DNA from 3 places in the Rhizobium sp. SJZ105 genome. Region 3 is predicted to be linked to each of the others. Evidence: riboswitches for the same ligand, from Rfam matches in the RefSeq annotation. Region 3 holds a riboswitch; each other region holds the start of a gene.
What was found. A riboswitch is a leader RNA that binds a small molecule or an ion and turns the genes downstream of it on or off. The one in region 3 is predicted to bind cobalamin.

Region 1 (6,913 bases), 800 kb from region 3:
CCGTTGCCGCCGAACACCTGTCCGCCATTCATGCCCGCCTCGGCATGGCGTCGCCCTGGCACGATTTCACCATCGGTGAGATACGTTTCGTGGTGCTTGACGGCAACGAGGTCAGCCTGTTTGCCCCGCCGCCCGGCGATCCGCGCCGCACGCTGGCGCAAGAGCGTCTGAAGCGCCTGCAAGAGGTGGGTGCGATCAATGCGCAGGACTGGAATGCGTCGCTCAGCGACGAACAGTTCGAATGGCTGCGGACCGTTCTGCAAAAGGCGGATGCGGCGGGTGAACAAGTGGTCATTCTCTGCCACTATCCGGTCTATCCGGACAACGCCCATAATATGTGGGACGCGCCCCGCATCCTCGATCTTCTGGATGTACATCCTTCGGTCGTCGCATGGTTCAGCGGCCATAATCATGAGGGCAATTACGGGGTGCAGGGCAACACTCACTTCGTCAACTTCAAGGGCATGGTGGATACGCCCGACCAGAACACCTTCGCCATTGCCGATGTGTTTGCCGACCGAATCGTCATCCGCGGTTTCGGGCGGGAAGACGATAGGGTGCTGGAGCACTTGCAGCATAACGCTGCCGTGCTTTGAAGTCAGCACCACCCTCTCAACCGTCATTACTGTCACAGGAATGGCGGTTGAGACGGGGGGCACCGACACACAACGAAGGTTGAAAGACGCGCTAAATCAGTTGCTTTACGCGCCGGCTTGATTCGTCGTTCGTTCCGAAGTCCTCAGCTGATTGCTCTGCCAGCCGCTCATCCACAATTGCCGCAACCTTTCGCCTTCCATCTTGAAAAAGCTGCCGGTTGTCTTGCAGGTCAGAACGCGGTCGGAGCGGAAATTGCGGATCGCTTGCCTGAGTTCGCACCAGGCGACGATATTGGTCGTCTCCGAATAATAGATCGTGGCGATGGGCCGGATCTGTCGCCGGGTCTCCACGCCGGTTTCATCGCCATAGGTTATGTCCAACCGCTCCTCGTCGCGCACCGCCCGCCTGACCATGGCAAGATCGACGCCGGCGGGTGAGGGCGCGATGCTGCCCCAGGCGTGCAGGGCATTGGCCGACAGGGTTTTCGACAGGGGTTCGGGCAGGGATGCGGCAATCTTGTCGCTGACCTTTTTGGCCGCCTGCCGCAATTCGGTATCGCCCGTGCGCGCGACCATGGCGAGCGCAAGCACGATCGCCTCCGTCTCCTCGATGGAGAACATCAGCGGCGGCAGGTTGAAGCCGGGACGCAGGATGTAACCGACGCCGCGTTCGCCTTCGATCGGTACGCGCATGGTCTGAAGGGCCGAAATATCGCGATAGACCGAGCGCACCGTGACCTCCAGTGCCTCGGCAATGGTCTGCGCGGTGATCGGCCTGCGCGCCACCCGCAGGATCTGGATGATCTCGAACAGTCTCGATGCCTTGCGCATTGCCGTTTTTCCCGGTGGTTTCCCAACGCAACTGACACAACGCTGTCAGTTGGATTTTCCTATAAGCAGCAAAACACATTGAGAAACATGAGTTTTCCCGAATGTGTCGCAAACTGTTTTGGGAGATACTGACATGAGTTACGCCGAAAATCTCTGGCTTTTCTTTCTGGTCCTGTTCGGCATCATCATCCTGCCGGGCATGGATATGCTGTTCGTGCTGGCAAGTGCGTTGACGGGTGGCAAAAGAACCGGGCTTTCCGCCGCAAGCGGCATGAGCGCCGGCGGCATGGTGCATTCACTTTACGGTGCGTTGGGCGTCGGCATGCTTGCCGCCTGGATGCCGTCGCTGTTCCTGCCGCTGCTGGTCGCCGGCGCCGCTTACATGGTCTGGATCGGCGTCGGCCTGATGCGCAGCGCCATCACCGTCAATGGCGATGAGGCGCAGGCGAGCGCCTCTGTCAGAAAGGCGTTCTGGCGGGCCGTGCTCACCTGCCTTTCCAATCCGAAAGCCTATCTCTTCATGATGGCGATCTATCCGCAATTCCTCAAACCCGACTATGGTCCAATCTGGATGCAGGGGCTGGTAATGGGCGCGATGGTGGCCATCACGCAGTTCACGGTCTATGGCGCTCTGGCGCTGACGGCGGATAAAAGCCGGGCATGGCTCGTTTCCTCGCCTGCCGCGACGATTTTCATCGGCCGCGCCGCCGGTTTCATGCTGATTGCCGCAGCCCTGGTTACGCTTTGGGAAGCACTCTCCTAGACTTCTGTTTTCTTGGGGAAATTCACTGCAATGTGACTTCTTTTCGCCATGCGGAAAGGGCATCCTCGCGCCGTTATCGCGCGTTCGGCATCTGCCGGAATCAAGGAGAGAGTGTATGAAACTGAAAACCATCGCGGCGGCCATGCTTTTCGGCTGTCTTTGCGCCGGAGCGGTCTACGCTGCCGGCGAAGTCGAAAAACGTGAAGGCATGATGAAGCAGATCGGCGGCTCCATGGGGGCGCTTGCTGCCATCTCCAAGGGCCAGAAGCCTTATGACGCCGAAGCCGTGAAGGCTGCCGTGACGACCATCAGCACCAACGCCAAGGCTTTCCCTGACCAGTTTCCCCCGGGCAGCGAGACCGGCAGTGCTGCGGCACCCGCGATCTGGGAAAATTTCGATGACTTCAAGTCCAAGGCCGCCAAGCTCGGTGCCGATGCGGACAAGGTCCTCGCCAGCCTTCCCGCCGATCAGGCAGGCGTCACCGCCGCCATGCAGACCCTCGGTGCCGATTGTGGTGCGTGCCACCAGACCTACCGTCTGAAGAAGTGATCCTACTAAGAACGCCGCTTCCCGGCGGCGTTTTTTTCAGCGGGAATGATGCCTGATCTCATCAGGTGATAATGGGGAGAGGGGTCATGGCCTCCATTTGGACGAAGCTCGCGGGCGGGATCGCGGTGGCGGCCATTGCCGGTTTCGGCATTTTCGCCTGGGTCACCGCGCCTGTGCGTCAGGCACCCAGCCACTGGGTGAGCCTTGGCGAGCCGGACCTTGCCAATGGCGAAACGCTGTTCTGGGCGGGTGGCTGCGCAAGTTGCCATGCGGCACCAGATGCCAAGGGCGATGCGCTTTTGACGCTTTCGGGCGGGCAAGCGTTGAAAAGCCCCTTCGGCACCTTCCATGTGCCCAATATTTCCTCCGATCCGCAGCATGGTATTGGCGGCTGGACGCTTTCGGAATTCGGAGATGCGATGACGCGCGGCGTCGGCAAGAACGGCGAACATCTCTACCCGTCCTTCCCATACGCCTCCTATGCCCGCATGACGCAGAAGGACATCAACGACCTCTTCGGTTATTTGCGGGTTCTGCCCGCCAGCCAGAATGACGCGCCGGATCATGAACTGCCGTTCCCCTTCAACATGCGCATGGCATTGGGCGGTTGGAAATTCCTCTATTTCGATACATCCGCGCCACCCCGCGTCGAGCTTGCCGATGCCAATGCCGAATTGCTGCGCGGCCAATATCTGGTGGAAGGCCCGGGCCATTGCGGCGAATGTCACACGCCGCGCAATGCACTTGGCGGTTTTCTCGATGGCAAATGGCTGGCCGGTGGTCCAAATCCCGAAGGCGAGGGCCGCATTCCCGATATTACCCCCGGCTCGCAGAGCGTCGGAAGCTGGGAGGCGGCCGATATTGCCAACTATCTGGAAACCGGCTTCACCCCGGAATTCGACAGCGTCGGCGGCTCCATGGTCAAGGTGCAGCAGAACATGGCGCATCTGACGGCCGAAGACCGCAATGCGATCGCCGCCTATCTGAAGGCCATCCCGGCACGGTAGCCCTTCGCCGTCATGCCGGACTTGATCCGGCATCCAGCCACGGCGCGCGATTCTCACGCCGGCCTGCCATTGACTCCCACCCACACCCATCGGATAACGATCCTGTGATGGTTCCTTCCGGGCGTTCCGGAAGGTGAAAAGGGAACACGATAGGGAGACATCCTCATTCGTGGCTGCCCCCGCAACTGTGAGCGGAGAGCCTGAAACGAAATGCCACTGGTACGCATCTCGCCGGATATGGGCGAGGGCAATGCCGGGAAGGTGTTTCAGGTTTTGACCCGTAAGCCAGGAGACCTGCCATCACGGAAATGTCCATGCCGGCGGGGTGTCCGGAAGAGCGGAATTTCAGGGTGGTGGCGCTTGAACGTGCCGCCCTGTGTCAGTCTCGTATCCCCGTGGTGAAGTGTATCGCATGCGGCTGCACGGCGTTTGCCGTTCCGCCGCGTCTAAAGGCGCGGGGTCGCGCCGTAAGAGGGGTCACCATGTCCATCAACCAGAATACGGCAAATGCCGCCGTTTCAGCAAAAACGGGCAGCTTCGCGCAATCGCTGACGGCGATCGTGCTTGGCCTGTTCGTCGTCGGTTTTGTCGGCTTTTCGCATGTGGAAGCCGTTCACAACGCCGCGCATGACACACGTCATGCCAATGCTTTCCCTTGCCATTGAGGGGGAAAAGCATGTCGTTCTTTCGCAATATCGTTTTTACCGCCGTCCTCGTCGGCATCGTTGGCGGCTTCGCCGTTTCGGCCATGCAGGCTTTCGGCACCACGCCGCTGATCCTGAAGGCGGAAACCTATGAAAATGCCGGTGGCGAAGCGCCCCACAGCCATGATGCTCCGGCCACGACCGGCGCTGCCGTTCCCGCGCACGAGCATAATGAGGAAGCCTGGTCTCCGGCCGACGGCTTCGAGCGCACCGCCTATACGGTCGCCGCCAACGTGCTGACCGCCATCGGTTATGCGCTGGTGCTGACCGGCCTCATCTCGCTGCGCGGCACCAATGCCGGCTGGCGCGAAGGCCTTTTGTGGGGTGTGGCCGGTTTTGCCGCCGTCATGCTTGCGCCGATGATCGGCCTGCCGCCGGAACTGCCGGGCAGCCCGGCGGCCGCGCTTGAGGCGCGTCAAATCTGGTGGCTTTCGACGGTGGCGGCGACCGCAGGCGGCATTGCGCTGATCGCATTCCGCCGCGAACCCTGGGCAATCGTGCTCGCACTGGTGTTGATCGTTGCACCACATGTGGTGGGCGCGCCCCTGCCGCCGGAAGGTCAACATGCGCTGGCACCGCTGCCGCTGGAACGACAGTTCATCGTTGCCGCCACCGTGACCAGCTTTGTCTTCTGGGCCTTGCTCGGAACATTGAGCGCGTTTTTCCTGAAGCGCTTCCAGCAAGCTTGAAACCATGCAGGACGCAGCCGAATGGAGTGAGGAACTCGACGCGCTGCGTTTTGCCGTTCCCTGTCACGGCGCTTTCTGCGCCGTGCATCGCCTTGCCTTCAAGGCAGTCCTCGGCGTCAGCCCGGAACGGGAAGCGGCGCTCGCCTATTTTCATGAGAATGAGGCTGCCTTTACGGTCGCAGCCCTTGCCAAGATAAAACGCTCGGCTTTGCCGGCCGGTCGCAGTCTGCATCTCAACAGCCGCGATATCCGCCGTGCGATTGCGGGGGAGTGCGGGGATGTCGCGCCCCGTGTCTGCCGGGTGCTTGATCAGGGGTGATTTGTGATGGTCTCACGGCTTAACTTCCACACCACCTCATTCCTGTGACAAGCACAGGAATGAGGGTGGGAGGATCCGCAAAACTCTCGACACCAAGGTGAGCTTCACCGGTGTTCCGCCGCAAAAACCTGAAGTTCCGCCTCGGCTTCCGGACCAAAGAGGCCGAGGTGTTTCAGAATTTCCACTGCGAAACTGACGGGTGCACTGCCGGCTGCGGTTACGATGCCGCCATCGCTGACCGCCTTTGGCTGGTCGCGATAGAGCGCTTCGCCGCGATAGGACGGATAGGCCTTGTGAGAGGCGAGCGAATTTCCGGTATGGGTGACGTCATCAAGGGCGCCCGTGCCTGCAAGCGCGCTGGCAGCCGCGCAGATGCCGGCAACCAGCCGGCCCTTCTCGCGAAACCGCTGTACCAACCCGCCAAGATCGGCAGCCGTTCCCTTTTCCCAGCTGAGGCCGCCGGGAATGACGAGCGCATCGATGTTAGCAGGATCAAGCGCGTCGTATGATGTGTCGGGCGTAACGTTGAGCCCGCCCATTGAAACCACGGGCCGGCCGTCCGGGGTTGCGTAAACGATCTCGACGCCGAGATAGCCGCGCGCGGCGGCGGCAAGCAGCGCCGGTTCCCAGTCCGCAAAATCCTGCGCAAGCGCAATGGCAATCCGTGTCATGGCCGTCTCCGAAGGTTGCAATCAGGCGATAGACTGCATGTAGCGCATGCCAGTGACCGGGCGCGGCGCGAAATCCATGCTTTCGTAGAAACGATGCGCGGCGACATTGCCGGTCGTGGCGCTGACGGAAAGATAGTCGCAACCGAGGCGCTTGGCGATATCGCGGGCGCGGGAAACCAGGTGCTGGCCGGTGCCATGTCCGCGGTGACCGTCACGCACGAAAAGATGGTGCAGCTCAAGCCCGCGGCGGCCTTCCTGCGCCCTGTAGAGCGGCAGCATCAGGGCGTAACCGATCAATGCGCCGTCGGCTTCCGCCACCAGCCCATGCACCCAGGGAAGCGGGCCGAACAGGTCGCGTTCCAGTTTCGCCGGCGTAATCGCCGCCGCATCCCCATGAAAGTTGGCAAGCAGGGTGATCATCTCATTGAGCTCAGGCAAATCGGTCTTGCGTGCGCCACGAATGATGACGACGGGCGGTCTTTCCAGTGTAAGGGAACTATCTTCGGTCATTTTTCTGGTCCTTCGGTTTTATCGGTGCCGTCAGGACGCTTGAAAAACAACAAAGCCGCCTGACGGCGGCTTGTTGACAAAATGATCTGTCGAGCCGCCCTTTACAGGTAGGCCCAAAAGTACGAGCAGGAGATGGGTGCGCGTTCGTTGATCATGTCCATGCAATGCGCTCGAATCTGAAATCTGTCAAGCCTGCTCTTCAGCCTCAATGCTCGCCTTCGCACATGCCATGGTCGGAAAGTGCGCGGATGACGTAACAATCCTCGATCGAAT
Region 2 (6,913 bases), on a different contig from region 3:
TGCAAAATCTTCAGCAGGAAATTCGCACACGGTCCGCAGATCTGCTGCAGATCCGGATGCAGATGACCACCATGCAGACGCGCAAAAGCGAGCTCGAAACGCTGGCATCGGCGGAGAGCGCACGTATTGAAAGACTGACCCGCGCCGATCTTTCCATTCCACCGGGCACGACGCTCTACAAGCCCGTGGCTGCGACCGGCCGTGAAGTGGTTGCAGGCGACACGCTGGCGGAGGCGCTTGACTGCCGCAACGCTTTCGTCGTGGCGATTTTTTCAGAGCGTCAGGCACAGGCGCTTTCCGTCGGTTCTCGGGTGAAGGTGAGTTCCGATGCCTGGGCGGAAGAATCCGATGGGGTGGTGGAGCGCCTGGTGCCACGTACTACCGAACGTGTCGACCTCGATTATGCCGTGCCCTTTCCACCAACAGAGCGGCGAGAGCTCTACGCCTATATTCGCATGGACAGCAGGGCACAGGAAAAATTGACCGAGAACGGCGCCTGTTCGGTCGGCACATGGGTGAGTGTGAGCCTGCCGCGCGAGTGGCTCGGCAAAACCCGGAACTATGTGCATGAAGCATCAGCCAGCCTGTTCCAGTTTGCAAAGACCTCCGTCAGCGAATTGCCGGATGTCAGGCAGGCCGCATGGGCACTGATCGAAACGTCGCGTGATACGCTATCCGCACACACTGGTATCGAGTGGCCACAACAGCGGCCGGACGTGCCTGGCCGGGCACATCAGCCCGAGATCATCACCCAGCACCCTTTCGGCAATACGGATGCCACCGGAAAGGCACCGCGCACCCAATCCTGACACCCGCATGGATTGGACGGGCCCCTGCGGGAGTGCGATGCAAACCCGCAGGGCGACCCACCACCTGTTTAAGACACTCGAAGCAACCTCATTCACGCGCGGCGTGCCGCGCGCCCGACCAACCATGAGGATAAGTCGATGTATTTCAGCCCTGATGGCGATGTTCAGTCGGTACTCTACGTCAATCTTGTCATCGCCCTTTGCGCGATCCTGTTTACCATACTGGCCGACCCGCGCAGGGTCCTGGACCGGTTGGCCTTCAGTGCGATTATGCTGCTGTCTCTTGGCCTTTACATATTTTGGCGCGCCACCGATACGCTGCCACCCTTCGAGCTTTCTCTGGAGACTGCCTGGAACTACATTTATTTCACCTTCGAGCTGATCTCCGTTCTTTACGCCATCGGCTCGATCCTGATCCTGACGAGGCGGACGGACTGGTCTTTTCTGGCTGATAGAGGGGAAGCCGCGATTGCAACTAATCCCGATGCGCCACTCGTTGACGTCTTTATCTGCACCTACAACGAACCTTTGAACGTCCTTGAGAAGTCGGTTATCGCGGCCCAGGCCATGCAATATCCGCAGCTGCGTGTTTTTGTCTGCGACGACACGCGCAGGCCGGAAGTACGGGACTATTGCGAAACGGTCGGCGTCAATTATGTGACGCGCCCGGACAATAGACATGCCAAGGCGGGAAATCTGAACAATGCACTTGAACACACCAATGCGCTGCCACAGGTTTCCGATTTCATCATGGTACTGGATGCGGACTTCGCGCCACAGGCCAACTTCCTTCGTCGCGTAACCGGTCTTTTCGCCGATCCCAAGGTAGCGGTTGTGCAGACACCGCAATTTTACTTTAATTGCGACCCAATCCAGCACAACCTCGGCATCCGCAATTCCTTCGTCGATGATCAACGTGTATTCTTTGATGTATTCCAGCCGGCCAAGGACGCGGTCGGTTGCGCTTTCTGCGTCGGGACGAGTTTTGTCGTGCGGCGTGCGGCGGTCAACGAGCTCGGCGGGTTTCCGCATGATGCACTTTCCGAAGATATGCTGCTGACCTACCGCCTGATGGAGCGAGGTTACGTCACACGCTGGCTCAACGAAAAACTCAGTGTCGGTCTATCGGCTGAGGGCCTGCCAGAATATATCACGCAACGCACGCGGTGGTGCCTGGGCACCATTCAGATCGGCCTTCTGCGGACGGGACCATTGTGGCGTGGCAAGTTCACGCTGACACAAAGGCTGCATTATCTGCACGGGCTGTTTTGCTGGCTGTCGAAGCCTTTCATTCTCTGCCTGTTGCTGGCACCATCGATCTACTGGCTGACAGGCGTTTCCGCCCTCCAGGCCGACGAGCTGATGTTCATGAAATTTGGACTGTCGTCACTGGCTTTGTTTTGGGCCTACTCCACCTGGATATCGGGAAAACGCACCCTACCGCTGTTCACCGAAGTGACGCATGCGCTGACCGCTGTTCCCATCACCATCACCTTGTTTCAGGCTATGCGCAAACCCTTCGGACGTCCCTTTAAAGTCACGGAGAAAGGTGGTGACCGGTCACAGGTGCGCATTCATGGGCCTACAGCGCTATTTTTCGCAATCGTCACCGTCACCTCCGCGGTTTCAGTTCTGCTCGCCGTTTACGCATGGGACGCCCCTGTAGAATTTTCGGCGCGAGATTGTCTCAACCTCATCTGGTCGGCGGTCGCTATGGTGATTGCCTTCACCAGCCTCATCTGCTGCATTGAATTACCACGTGTCGACAAGGAAGAGCCGATCGGCGTGGATCTCGAAGGCCGTTTGCAGTGCGCAAGCGAGGTGAAGGCGGTACGGATCGTGGCGCTTTCGACCGAAACCGCGACCCTGGCGGATTTCAACCGGTCTTACGCCGAGGCAGAGTCCCTGTACGTGCCCGATGTGGGCTGGGTGCAGATCGATGCAACGAAGGTGTCGCAAACGCCCGGCAAATTCACTCTCACCCCCACTGCCGACCAGCATCGTGCAATCTTGAGGCTGCTTTTCCGCAATGCGCCCGAAAATGTCGCGGAACAGGGCGACCTCTTGAAGTCCATGCAGATGTTACTCGCAAGGGCCTTCAGCTAAGACAATTCGCGCCAAACCCGGGACCGTGCTCGACGTAAACTGCAAGCTAGAGGCGGGCTTGTTTGGAAAAGCGCCTACCAAACGGAAAACTCATGTCTGTCAAATCGATCGTCGCGACAGTTCTCATGACCTGCTTCACAACAGGAGTGGTCGCTGGTGGCGATGGGCGCACCGGTTCCGGATCAGTTCGCGACCGCCTTGCTGTTAGCTTGTGTGCGGGTCTCGTTGGGAAGATGGACAAATCCACCACCCCCTTCGTATTTCGGAGCTTTGAACCTGCACCCGGCGGCAAAGCGCTTGATCCCGCTCTTTCAAATGCGGGTTTCACCTATGACAATGCCCTGGCGACGATTGCCCTTTTTTCCTGTGGCAACGATACCGAGGCAAAAAGGGTTGCCGATGCGCTGCTGCTCGCCGTCAACAACGATCGCTATTACAGCGATGGCCGCCTGCGCAACGCCTACCGTTCCGGCCCCGTTGCGAACGAAAATGATGCTATGCTTTTGCCCGGTTTCTGGAGTGAGGCCAGCAAGACGTGGGTCGAGGATGACTATCAGGTCGGCAGCGCAACGGGCAACCTGGCCTGGGCGGCACTTGCGCTTCTCACTGCCAGTGAACGATTAAGCAATCCGTCCTATGTGCAGGCAGCGACCAAACTCATGCGCTGGATCGATGCGCATACGGCGGGCGTCCGCGATATCGGCTACACAGGTGGCACATTCGGTCATGAGCCTGCACCGGCAAAACTCGAGTGGAAATCGACGGAACATAATCTCGATGTATATGCCGTTGCGGGTTGGCTCGCCGAAATTGAGGGAGCGCGCGCCTGGCAGGCGATGCGGGATAATACACGCAAATTTCTTGATGCGATGTGGAATGAGCAGCAGGGACGGTTTTACGTCGGCAGCCTACCCGGAAGCGACACACCCAACTCGAGCCAGTCCGGAATAGATTCCGAACTCTGGCCCATTCTCGCCGTGCCAGAGTTTCGGGGCCGCAGTGGACGTGTTCTGCATTGGGTTGATCGGCATTATGCGGTTGCGGGAGGTTTTGATTTTAACGACGATCGGGATGGTGTGTGGCTGGAAGGTACGGCCCAGGCCGCGCTGGCGTTTCAGCAGGTCGGCGATGCCGACCGGGCCGAGGCGCTGCTTGCCACCATTGCCGCACAAATATCTCCCGATAACCTGATCTACGCGACAGTCGGGGACGAACTGACGACCGGGCTGATGATCGGGCCGACCTCGACCTTTGCCGACTTCAAATATTTCAGGTTGCCGCATGTCGGGGCCACTGCCTGGGCAATCCTTGCAGCGAAAGGCTGGAACCCTTTTCTTAGAAAAAGCGGTTGTATTCGTCTTTGTGAGGGATAATCGTTCGTCTCGGCGGCAGCAGAAGGATATTGCTCCAGGCCGTTGCGCCGGAGATTGAAAACTGGGACGCATGACGCTGCTGAAAGCGGCGAAAAGCGTAAAACCGCAACGTTGACTGCCGCGCCGAATGCAATCTGTTCGGTCGGAACCGGCGATGGAAATGCAAACTTAAAGACATAAAGATATCGTTATATGATGTTGACCGATGACGTGGCTTACAATATGGTCGTCACGCCTAAGGTTCCCCAGTCGTTGCACGCAACGTGCCGGGGCTAAGAGGGAAGTCGGTGCTCCGTGTCATGCGGCAAAGCCGACGCTGCCCCCGCAACTGTAAGCGGCGAGCTGAAGTCCAATATGTCACTGGTTTACCCCGGGAAGACGGACGGAAGTGATGATCCGTGAGCCAGGAGACCTGCCTTTGGTGAAATAACGTCCACGGGCGGGGTGTCCCAGTGTGCCGTAGCAAAGGCTGCATTGTCGCGGCCTCTCTTGCTATGCGTCCGCAGACCCATGCCCCCAACTTTATAGGGGCACAACATGTCTCAGACCTGCATTTTTACGATCACGAGCGTACCCTTCGATGAGGACTATCGTCCTTCAGAAAATACGCGCATCACCACCAATTTCGCCAATCTGGCAAGGGGCGAAAAGCGGCAGGAAAACCTGCGCAATGTCATGCGCATGATCGACAGCCGCTTCAACGCCCTCGCGCACTGGGATAATCCCAAATCGGACCGATACTCGGTAGAGTTGGAGATCATTTCGGTCGACATGAGCTTCGATGTCGCAGGTGAAAAATTTCCCCTCATCGAGATACTGAAGACGACGATCATCGATCACAAAACCAGTGAACGTATCGACGGCATTGTGGGGAATAACTTCTCCTCCTATGTGCGAGACTACGACTTCAGCATTGTGCTGCCGGAGCATAACAAGAGCGTTCCTGCCTTCAGCATTCCGGCCGACTTCGGCGACCTGCATGGAAACCTGTTCAAGTCTTTTCTGCGGTCGGATGCCTACCGCTCGTACTTTCGCAAGCCGCCGGTCATTTGCATCAGCGCCTCGACCAGCAAGACCTATTACCGGACCGAAAATCATCACCCCGTCATGGGCGTCGAATACCGGCAGAATGGGTTCTCGTCCACCGACCAGTATTTCGGGAAAATGGGATTGCAGGTTCGCTACTTCATGCCAGCAGGCAGCGTTGCGCCGTTGGCCTTCTACTTTGTTGGGGACTTGCTGGGCGACTACTCCAATATTGAGCTAATCGGCGTCATCAGCACGATGGAAACGTTTCAGAGAATTTATCGCCCCGAAATCTACAATGCGAACGCAGCAGCCGGGACATTTTACCAGCCCAACCTGAAGCACCAGGACTATTCGCTGACCCGGGTCATTTACGATCGCGACGAACGAAATCGCTTGGCGGTGGATCAGGGTAAGTTCACCGAAAAACACTTCATCAAGCCATACCGCGCCGTCCTTGAGCAATTGTTTGCTCACCGCCCCGCCTGAGCATCACTTAGAAGAGGTCCCATCGTGAAGAAACTTCTCCCCACATCGACCGCTGGCAGCCTGCCGAAACCCTCCTGGCTTGCGCAGCCCGAAAAACTGTGGTCGCCCTGGAAGCTGGAGGGCGAGGAATTACTGGAAGGCAAGAGAGATGCCCTGCGCCTTTCACTCGACGATCAGCAACAGGCCGGCATCGACATCGTCAGTGATGGCGAGCAAACACGCCAACATTTCGTCACGACTTTCATCGAGCACCTCGACGGGGTCGATTTTGCAAAACGCGAGACAGTCAGAATTCGCGATCGCTACGATGCGAGTGTCCCGACAGTCGTCGGCGCCGTGTCTCGCCAGAAGTCCGTGTTCGTCGAAGACGCCAAGTTTTTGCGCCAGCAGACCAAACAACCCATCAAATGGGCTTTGCCGGGTCCGATGACGATGATCGATACTCTCTTTGACGGCCATTATAAGAGCCGTGAAAAGCTTGCCTGGGAATTTGCCGGGATACTCAACGAGGAAGCAAAGGAATTGGAGGCTGCCGGCGTCGATATCATCCAGTTCGACGAACCTGCCTTCAACGTTTTCTTTGACGATGTGAATGACTGGGGTGTTGCCACTTTGGACAAGGCAATTGAAGGGCTGAAGTGCGAGACCGCCGTCCATATCTGCTACGGTTACGGCATAAAGGCCAATACGGATTGGAAAAAGACACTCGGGTCAGAATGGCGGCAGTATGAGGAAACTCTCCCCAAGCTGCAGAAATCCGGCATCGGTATGATCTCCCTCGAATGCCACAATTCTCATGTCCCAATGGATCTTCTGGAACTTGTTCGAGGTAAGAAAGTCATGGTCGGGGCCATCGATGTGGCAAGCAATACCATCGAAACCCCGGAGGAAGTCGCTGCAACGCTGCGCAAGGCGCTTAAGTTTGTCGACGCAGATAAACTTTGCCCCTGCACCAATTGCGGCATGGCCCCCCTGTCTCGTCGTGTGGCAAGAGACAAGCTGAATTCCTTGAGCGCAGGAGCTGAGATCGTCCGAAGAGAGCTCACTGTTTAGTTTTTTGATAGTCTGAACCTGCGGATGGCAGCCGTTCGCCGCCACCGCGCCCATCGC
Region 3 (6,913 bases):
AACGGCGAAAACGGCATAGGCCGCGCGGGTGCCTTTGTGTTCGACGCTATCGGGGCAACAGTATCCAGCCCCTTCCGGCTTGCGAGCCAGGTCGTGAACCCGCAATAACTTTTGCGGGTTCTTGGCGACAACCGGTTCAGAAATCCCAGTCTTCGTCTTCTGTGGCGACCGCCTTGCCGATGACATAGGAAGAGCCGGAGCCGGAGAAGAAGTCGTGGTTCTCGTCGGCATTGGGAGACAGCGCCGAGAGGATCGCAGGATTGACCCGGCAAGCCTCGGGCGGAAACAGCGCCTCGTAACCCAGATTCATCAAGGCCTTGTTGGCGTTGTAATGCAGGAACTGCTTGACGTCCTCCGTCAGGCCAACGCCGTCATAGAGGTCTTGGGTATATTTGGCCTCGTTGTCGTAAAGCTCGAGCAATAGATCGAAGGCGAAATCCTTGATCTCCTGTTTTTCCGCTTCGCCCAGACGTTCGAGCGCGCGCTGGAACTTGTAGCCGATGTAATAGCCATGCACGGCCTCATCGCGAATGATGAGACGGATCAAATCGGCCGTGTTGGTAAGCTTGGCGCGACTTGACCAGAACATAGGCAGGTAGAAGCCGGAATAGAACAGGAAGCTCTCCAGAAACACGCTGGCGACCTTCATTTTCAACGGATTTCCGCTATCATATTCGCGCATGATGAGCGCGGATTTGCGTTGCAGGAATTCGTTCTCCTCCGACCAGCGATAGGCGTCATCGACGTCAGGCGTGGAGCAGAGCGTCGAGAAGATCGAGGAATAGGAGCGGGCGTGGACCGCCTCCATAAAGGAGATGTTGGAAAGCACCGCCTCCTCGTGCGGCGTCGCCGAATCCGCCATCAGGCGCACGGAACCGACGCCGTTCTGGATCGTGTCCAGCAATGTCAGCCCGGTGAAGACGCGGATCGTCAGGGTCTGCTCTTCCGGCTTCAACGTTCCCCAGGACGGGATATCGTTGGAGAGCGGCACCTTTTCCGGTAGCCAGAAATTCGATGTCAGGCGATTCCAGACTTCGAGATCCTTGTCATCCTCGATGCGGTTCCAGTTGACCGCGCGAATACGGGACGCGGGTTTTACGGCAATGTTCATTGTCTTGTCCCTCAATTCAGAGCGTGCAGGATACGCAGCCCTGAACCTGCGTGCCTTCCAGCGCCATCTGGCGCAAACGGATGTAGTAGATGGTCTTGATGCCTTTTTTCCAGGCGTAGATCTGCGCCCGGTTGATATCGCGCGTCGTTGCCGTATCGCGGAAGAACAGTGTCAGCGACAGGCCCTGATCGACATGCTGAGTGGCCGCCGCATAGGTATCTATGATCTTTTCCGGACCGATTTCGTAGGCATCCTGATAATATTCGAGATTGTCGTTCGAAAGGTAGGAAGCCGGATAATAAACACGGCCGATCTTGCCTTCCTTGCGAATTTCAATCTTCGAGACGATGGGATGGATCGAGGAGGTCGAGTGGTTGATATAGGAGATCGAGCCTGTGGGCGGCACGGCCTGAAGGTTCTGGTTATAGAGGCCGGTCTCCATGACGGCCTGCTTCAACGCTTTCCAGTCCTCCTGTGTCGGAATGGAAATGCCGGCTTTCTCAAAAAGGTCGCGGACCTTTTCCGTCGCGGGCAGCCATTCCCGGTCGGTATATTTATCGAAGTAGTCGCCCGAGGCATATTTGGAGTTTTCAAAGCCCTTGAAGCTCTGGCCCCTTTCAGTGGCAAGGCGATTGCTGGCGCGGATGGCGTGATAGGTCACCGTGTAGAAATAGATATTGGTGAAGTCGATGCCTTCTTCGGAGCCGTAGAAGATGCGCTCGCGCGCCAGATAGCCATGCAGGTTCATCTGACCAAGCCCGATGGCGTGGCTCGCATCATTGCCCTTTTCCACGGAAGGGACAGACGAGATGTGGCTCATGTCAGAAACGGCCGTCAGCGCCCGGATGGAGGTTTCGATCGTCTTGCCGAAATCAGCCGAATCCATTGCTGAAGCAATGTTGAGCGAGCCGAGATTGCAGGAAATATCCTTGCCCATATGGCTGTAAGAGAGATCGTCGTTGAACTCGCTCGCCTCGCTGACCTGTAGGATTTCCGAGCAGAGATTGCTCATGCTGATACGGCCGGCGATCGGATTGGCGCGGTTAACCGTATCCTCGAACATGATATAGGGGTAACCGCTTTCGAACTGGATTTCTGCGATGACTTGGAAGAACTCGCGTGCCTTGATCTTCTTCTTGCGGATGCGGCTGTCGGCGACCATTTCCTGATATTTTTCGCTGACGGAAATCTCGGTAAACGGCACGCCATAAACCCGCTCAACATCATAGGGTGAGAACAGGTACATATCCTCGTTGTTTCTCGCGAGTTCGAAGGTGATATCAGGGATCACCACGCCGAGCGAAAGGGTTTTGATGCGGATTTTTTCGTCGGCGTTTTCACGTTTCGTATCAAGGAAACGCATGATGTCGGGGTGATGGGCATGCAGATAGACCGCACCAGCGCCTTGGCGCGCGCCAAGCTGGTTGGCGTAGGAGAACGAATCTTCCAGCAGCTTCATGACAGGAATGACGCCGGAGGACTGGTTTTCGATCTGTTTGATCGGCGCGCCGGCTTCGCGAATATTGGTCAGGGACAGTGCTACGCCACCGCCACGCTTGGAAAGCTGCAATGCTGAATTGATGGACCGGCCGATGCTTTCCATATTGTCTTCCACACGCAGCAGAAAACACGAAACCAGCTCACCGCGGCTTTTCTTGCCAGCGTTGAGAAAGGTCGGGGTCGCCGGCTGGAAGCGGCCGGAAATGATTTCATCCATCAGATCGCGGGCAAGCTGCTCGTCGCCACGCGCCAGAGCCAGCGCCACCATGCAGACGCGGTCCTCATAACGCTCCAGGTAACGCTTTCCGTCGAAGGTCTTCAGCGTATAGGACGTATAATATTTGAAGGCGCCGAGAAATGTCGGAAAACGGAACTTTCTGGCATAGGCCTCGTCGTAGAGGTCACGGACGAAATTGAAGGAATACTGGTCCAGCACCTCCTGTTCGTAATATCCCTCGGTCACGAGATAATCGAGCTTTTCCCTGAGATTATGGAAAAACACCGTGTTCTGGTTGACGTGCTGGAGGAAATATTGCCGTGCCGCAAGGCGGTCCTTGTCGAACTGGATCTTCCCGTTTTCATCGTAGAGGTTCAGCATCGCGTTCAGCGCGTGATAGTCCAGTCCCGCGTCCAGGTGTTTCTGCGCGGCGGTTACTTGTTGTTTGGCATCCGTGTTGCGCACCGCGCTCGAGGTCAGCGTGTCCAAAATCGTTCCAATCCATGATTGACGTTGGCGACATCTTCCTCCGTGCCGAGAAGCTCGAAGCGGTAGAGAAACGGCACCGCGCATTTACGCGACACGATATCTCCGGCGAATGCGAAAGCTGCGCCAAAATTCGTATTTCCCGCCGCTATGACGCCGCGAATGAGATTTCGGTTTGAGGGCTCGTTCAAAAACCGGATAACCGGTTTCGGTACCGCTCCTTTCATGCCGCCGCCCCCATAGGTGGGGGTGACGAGAACATAGGGCTCCGACACGTGAGGAACGTCTTCCTCGGCGCCGAGCGGCAGGCGAAGCAATCGTCGCCCCAGTTTCTGAAGGAAGCGATGAGTGTTCTCAGACCGGCTGGAATAATAGACGATCAGCCCCATCGCATCGCCTCCTCAGCTGATCGAGCCAATCATGTCCGGACGGAAACCCGCCCAATGGCGTTCGCCGGCAACGACCACGGGAACCTGCATGTAACCGAGGCCGCGAACGCGATCGAGGGCATCCGCATCTTCGGAGATATCGATGATCTCGTAGCTAACACCGATGCGGTCAAGCGCACGATAGGTGGCAGTGCACTGGACGCAGGCGGGTTTGCTGTAAACGGTGACGGTCATTGTTTCCTCTTTCGAAGCCGCTTTTACGCACGGCTCAACATTGCCCGCCTGCAATCGCAAGCGGGTGGCGATGGTTCTGTCATTCTGGCGAGGCGCGCGGGTGAGGCCGCGTAAGATCGCTGTCTACGCCGACGAGCGTAGAAACTCATAAAAATGCACTGGCATGACTTCACCCCGAAGCTTGTTCTGGAGGGGGCAGAAAAGGGCGCACGCAATTCATTTGCGTCATACACCTTCCTTCCGGACACCCCGCCCGTGGACGTTTTCGCTCAAGGCAGGTCTCCTGACTTGCGGGTCAAAACATCCATTCCCACCTTCCCGGAGCTTTTAGCGCCAGTGGCTCAAATCGGAACGATGCTCACCGCTTACAGTTGCGGGGGCAGTTTCGGCATTGCTTCACCATAATGGTGTTGCGCACCGAATTCCCGTCTTAGCTCCCGACGCTTGCGAATCGAAAGAACCTTGAACACCACATATAGTATATGAGGAATTTTTTTCGTCAATAATTAGACATGCGAAAGCCCCACCCTGTGGATCAAAAAGATTCAACACATGGTCAACAAAGGCTTAACGGTGAATGCTCGATGCCGCCTACGGACGGAAGCGGCGGGTTATTCCCAGATATCGATGCGAATATCGGCGGGGCGGGAGTTCTCAATCACCCGCTTTCCGTTGGGAAGATCATTTTCGAACAGTTTGGCGTGAATCTCGGTCGCATCGAGACCATAGCCCTGCCATCTATCCCGCAGGCGTTCCTCGAGCACCGCAACGGATGGGCCTACGAAGACGGCAAGATCGAAGCTGCCGGAAAGCTTCGTCCACGGCGCCTCGTTCAACAGCAGATAGTTGCCTTCGGCAAGAATGAAGCGTGTTTCTGGCGCGATGGCGCGAGCGGAGGCAATGGCAATTTCGCGGGAGCGGTCAAAAACCGGGACAAGAACTTCCTGCCCGCCCTGACGAACTGCGGAGACGATATCAAGAAAGCCGCGCACGTCGAAGGTCTCCGGTGCGCCTTTTCGCGGCAAGAGCCCCCGTTCTTCGAGAATACCGTTATCCATATGGAAGCCGTCCATGGGCAGGACAGCCGCAGCCTCGCCGCGCGCCACGAGGGCACCGCACAGGGCATCCGCCAGCGTGGATTTGCCGGCCCCAGGGGGACCGGCAATGGCAATAATAAAACGAGATTTATCCTCTGCCCGCCGAAGAACGTCTTCGACGATCGTTTCAAGCTTCAACGTCATGCGGCCAGCGTTTCCTTTGGCGCTTCCTTGGCGCCCGTCATGAAGGCGACAGCGTCGGACATGGTATAGTCCTTCGGATTGATGACGCATAAACGCTTGCCCAGCCGATGAATATGAATCCGGTCAGCAACCTCGAAAACATGCGGCATGTTGTGCGAGATGAGAACGATCGGTAGCCCTCGCGCGCGCACATCCAGAATAAGCTCGAGAACGCGGCGGCTTTCCTTGACGCCGAGCGCCGCCGTCGGTTCGTCAAGGATGACGACCTTGGAGCCGAAGGCGGCTGCACGCGCCACCGCAACACCCTGGCGCTGGCCGCCGGAGAGGGTTTCCACCGCCTGATTGATGTTCTGGATCGTCATCAGGCCGAGTTCAGAGAGTTTCTCACGGGCAAACTTTTCCATCGCCGGACGGTCCAGTGCCCTGAACAGGCTTCCCTGAATACCGGGTTTGCGGATTTCACGGCCGAGAAACATATTGTCGGCTATGGACAATGCGGGAGACAGCGCAAGGTTCTGATAAACGGTTTCGATACCAGCCTTGCGCGCCTCGATTGGCGAGCGGAACTGTACCGGCTTGCCTTCAAGCCTGATCTCCCCTTCATCGGGTGTCACCGCACCGGAAATCGCCTTGATGAGAGAGGATTTTCCAGCACCGTTATCACCGATGACGGCGAGGATTTCGCCCGGATAAAGGTCAAAATCGGCATTGTCGAGCGCAGTCACACGACCGTAGCGTTTAACGAGATTGCGTGCTGTGAGGATAGGTTCTTTTGCCATCAGCCTGCTACCTTTCTGATCCACTGGTCGATTGCGACAGCCAAGATGATAAGGACGCCGATCAACAGATAGGTCCATTGTGGGTCTGTTCCGATAAGTCGCAGGCCGAGAGAGAAGACACCGACGATCAGCGCGCCGAAGATCATGCCCATGATCGAGCCGCGTCCGCCAAACAGCGATATGCCGCCGATGACCACTGCGGTGATGGATTCTATGTTGGCGAACTGACCGGCGGTCGGCGATACCGAGCCGATGCGGCCGATGAGAGCCCAGCCCGCGAAGGCGCAGATAAGCCCGGAAAGTGTGTAGACGGTCGTCAGCATGCGCTTGACGTTAACGCCGGCCAGTTCGGCTGCGTCGGGATCATCACCCACTGCATAGAGATGTCGACCCCAGGCGGTGCGGTTCAGCACATACCAGAGCAGGGCAACCAGCAGAACCATCGCAATGACGCCATAGGTGAAGACGGCGCTGCCGATGCGGATATTGTTGCCGAAAAACTGGAGAATGGGCGCCTGTTGGACGATATCCTGTGAGCGGATCGTTTCGTTGGCCGAATAGAGGAAATTGGTGGCCAACACGATCTGCCACATGCCCAGTGTAACGATGAAGGGCGGCAGCCGCATGCGCGAAACCAGCACGCCATTGATAAAGCCACAAAATGCGCCAACTGCGAGACCGCAGATAATCGAGAGTTCGGCAGGCAAACCATAGCGGAACGTAAACTGTCCCATGACGACGGAGGACAGGACCATTATCGCACCGACCGAAAGATCGATACCCGCAGTCAGAATGACCAGCGACTGTGCCGCGCCGACGATGCCGACGATTGCCACCTGCTGAAGGATAAGGGTCAGCGAAAAGGCCGAGAAAAACTTGCCGCCCAGGGTCATGCCGAAGACAGCCAGCGACAATACCAGAACGATCAGCGGTACGGCCGCCGGGCTGGAATGCAG

Region 1: it holds a riboswitch for cobalamin, as region 3 does, so the genes downstream of both, FB593_RS05135 (CbtB domain-containing protein) here and nrdH (glutaredoxin-like protein NrdH) in region 3, are expected to answer to the same signal.
Region 2: it holds a riboswitch for cobalamin, as region 3 does, so the genes downstream of both, FB593_RS21600 (DUF1852 domain-containing protein) here and nrdH (glutaredoxin-like protein NrdH) in region 3, are expected to answer to the same signal.

The regions. Positions count from the first base shown of each region.
Region 1 is NZ_VIUP01000001.1:1,015,148-1,022,060, reverse strand. It holds gene FB593_RS05160 (metallophosphoesterase) at 1-596, shown strand, start outside; gene FB593_RS05155 (helix-turn-helix transcriptional regulator) at 702-1,427, opposite strand; gene FB593_RS05150 (LysE family translocator) at 1,561-2,190, shown strand; gene FB593_RS05145 (c-type cytochrome) at 2,306-2,740, shown strand; gene FB593_RS05140 (c-type cytochrome) at 2,827-3,747, shown strand; cobalamin riboswitch at 3,839-4,064, shown strand; gene FB593_RS05135 (CbtB domain-containing protein) at 4,230-4,412, shown strand; gene FB593_RS05130 (CbtA family protein) at 4,424-5,140, shown strand; gene FB593_RS05125 (hypothetical protein) at 5,145-5,459, shown strand; gene FB593_RS05120 (type 1 glutamine amidotransferase family protein) at 5,564-6,130, opposite strand; gene FB593_RS05115 (GNAT family N-acetyltransferase) at 6,152-6,640, opposite strand; gene FB593_RS05110 (MerR family transcriptional regulator) at 6,846-6,913, opposite strand, start outside.
Region 2 is NZ_VIUP01000009.1:73,151-80,063, forward strand. It holds gene FB593_RS21585 (HlyD family secretion protein) at 1-809, shown strand, start outside; gene FB593_RS21590 (glycosyltransferase family 2 protein) at 948-2,915, shown strand; gene FB593_RS21595 (hypothetical protein) at 3,008-4,288, shown strand; cobalamin riboswitch at 4,510-4,723, shown strand; gene FB593_RS21600 (DUF1852 domain-containing protein) at 4,826-5,803, shown strand; gene FB593_RS21605 (methionine synthase) at 5,828-6,856, shown strand.
Region 3 is NZ_VIUP01000001.1:1,819,600-1,826,512, forward strand. It holds gene FB593_RS09200 (alpha/beta hydrolase) at 1-108, shown strand, start outside; gene nrdF (class 1b ribonucleoside-diphosphate reductase subunit beta) at 137-1,111, opposite strand; gene nrdE (class 1b ribonucleoside-diphosphate reductase subunit alpha) at 1,128-3,317, opposite strand; gene nrdI (class Ib ribonucleoside-diphosphate reductase assembly flavoprotein NrdI) at 3,305-3,703, opposite strand; gene nrdH (glutaredoxin-like protein NrdH) at 3,716-3,937, opposite strand; cobalamin riboswitch at 4,193-4,417, opposite strand; gene FB593_RS09225 (nucleoside triphosphate hydrolase) at 4,549-5,178, opposite strand; gene FB593_RS09230 (ATP-binding cassette domain-containing protein) at 5,175-5,957, opposite strand; gene FB593_RS09235 (ABC transporter permease) at 5,957-6,913, opposite strand, start outside.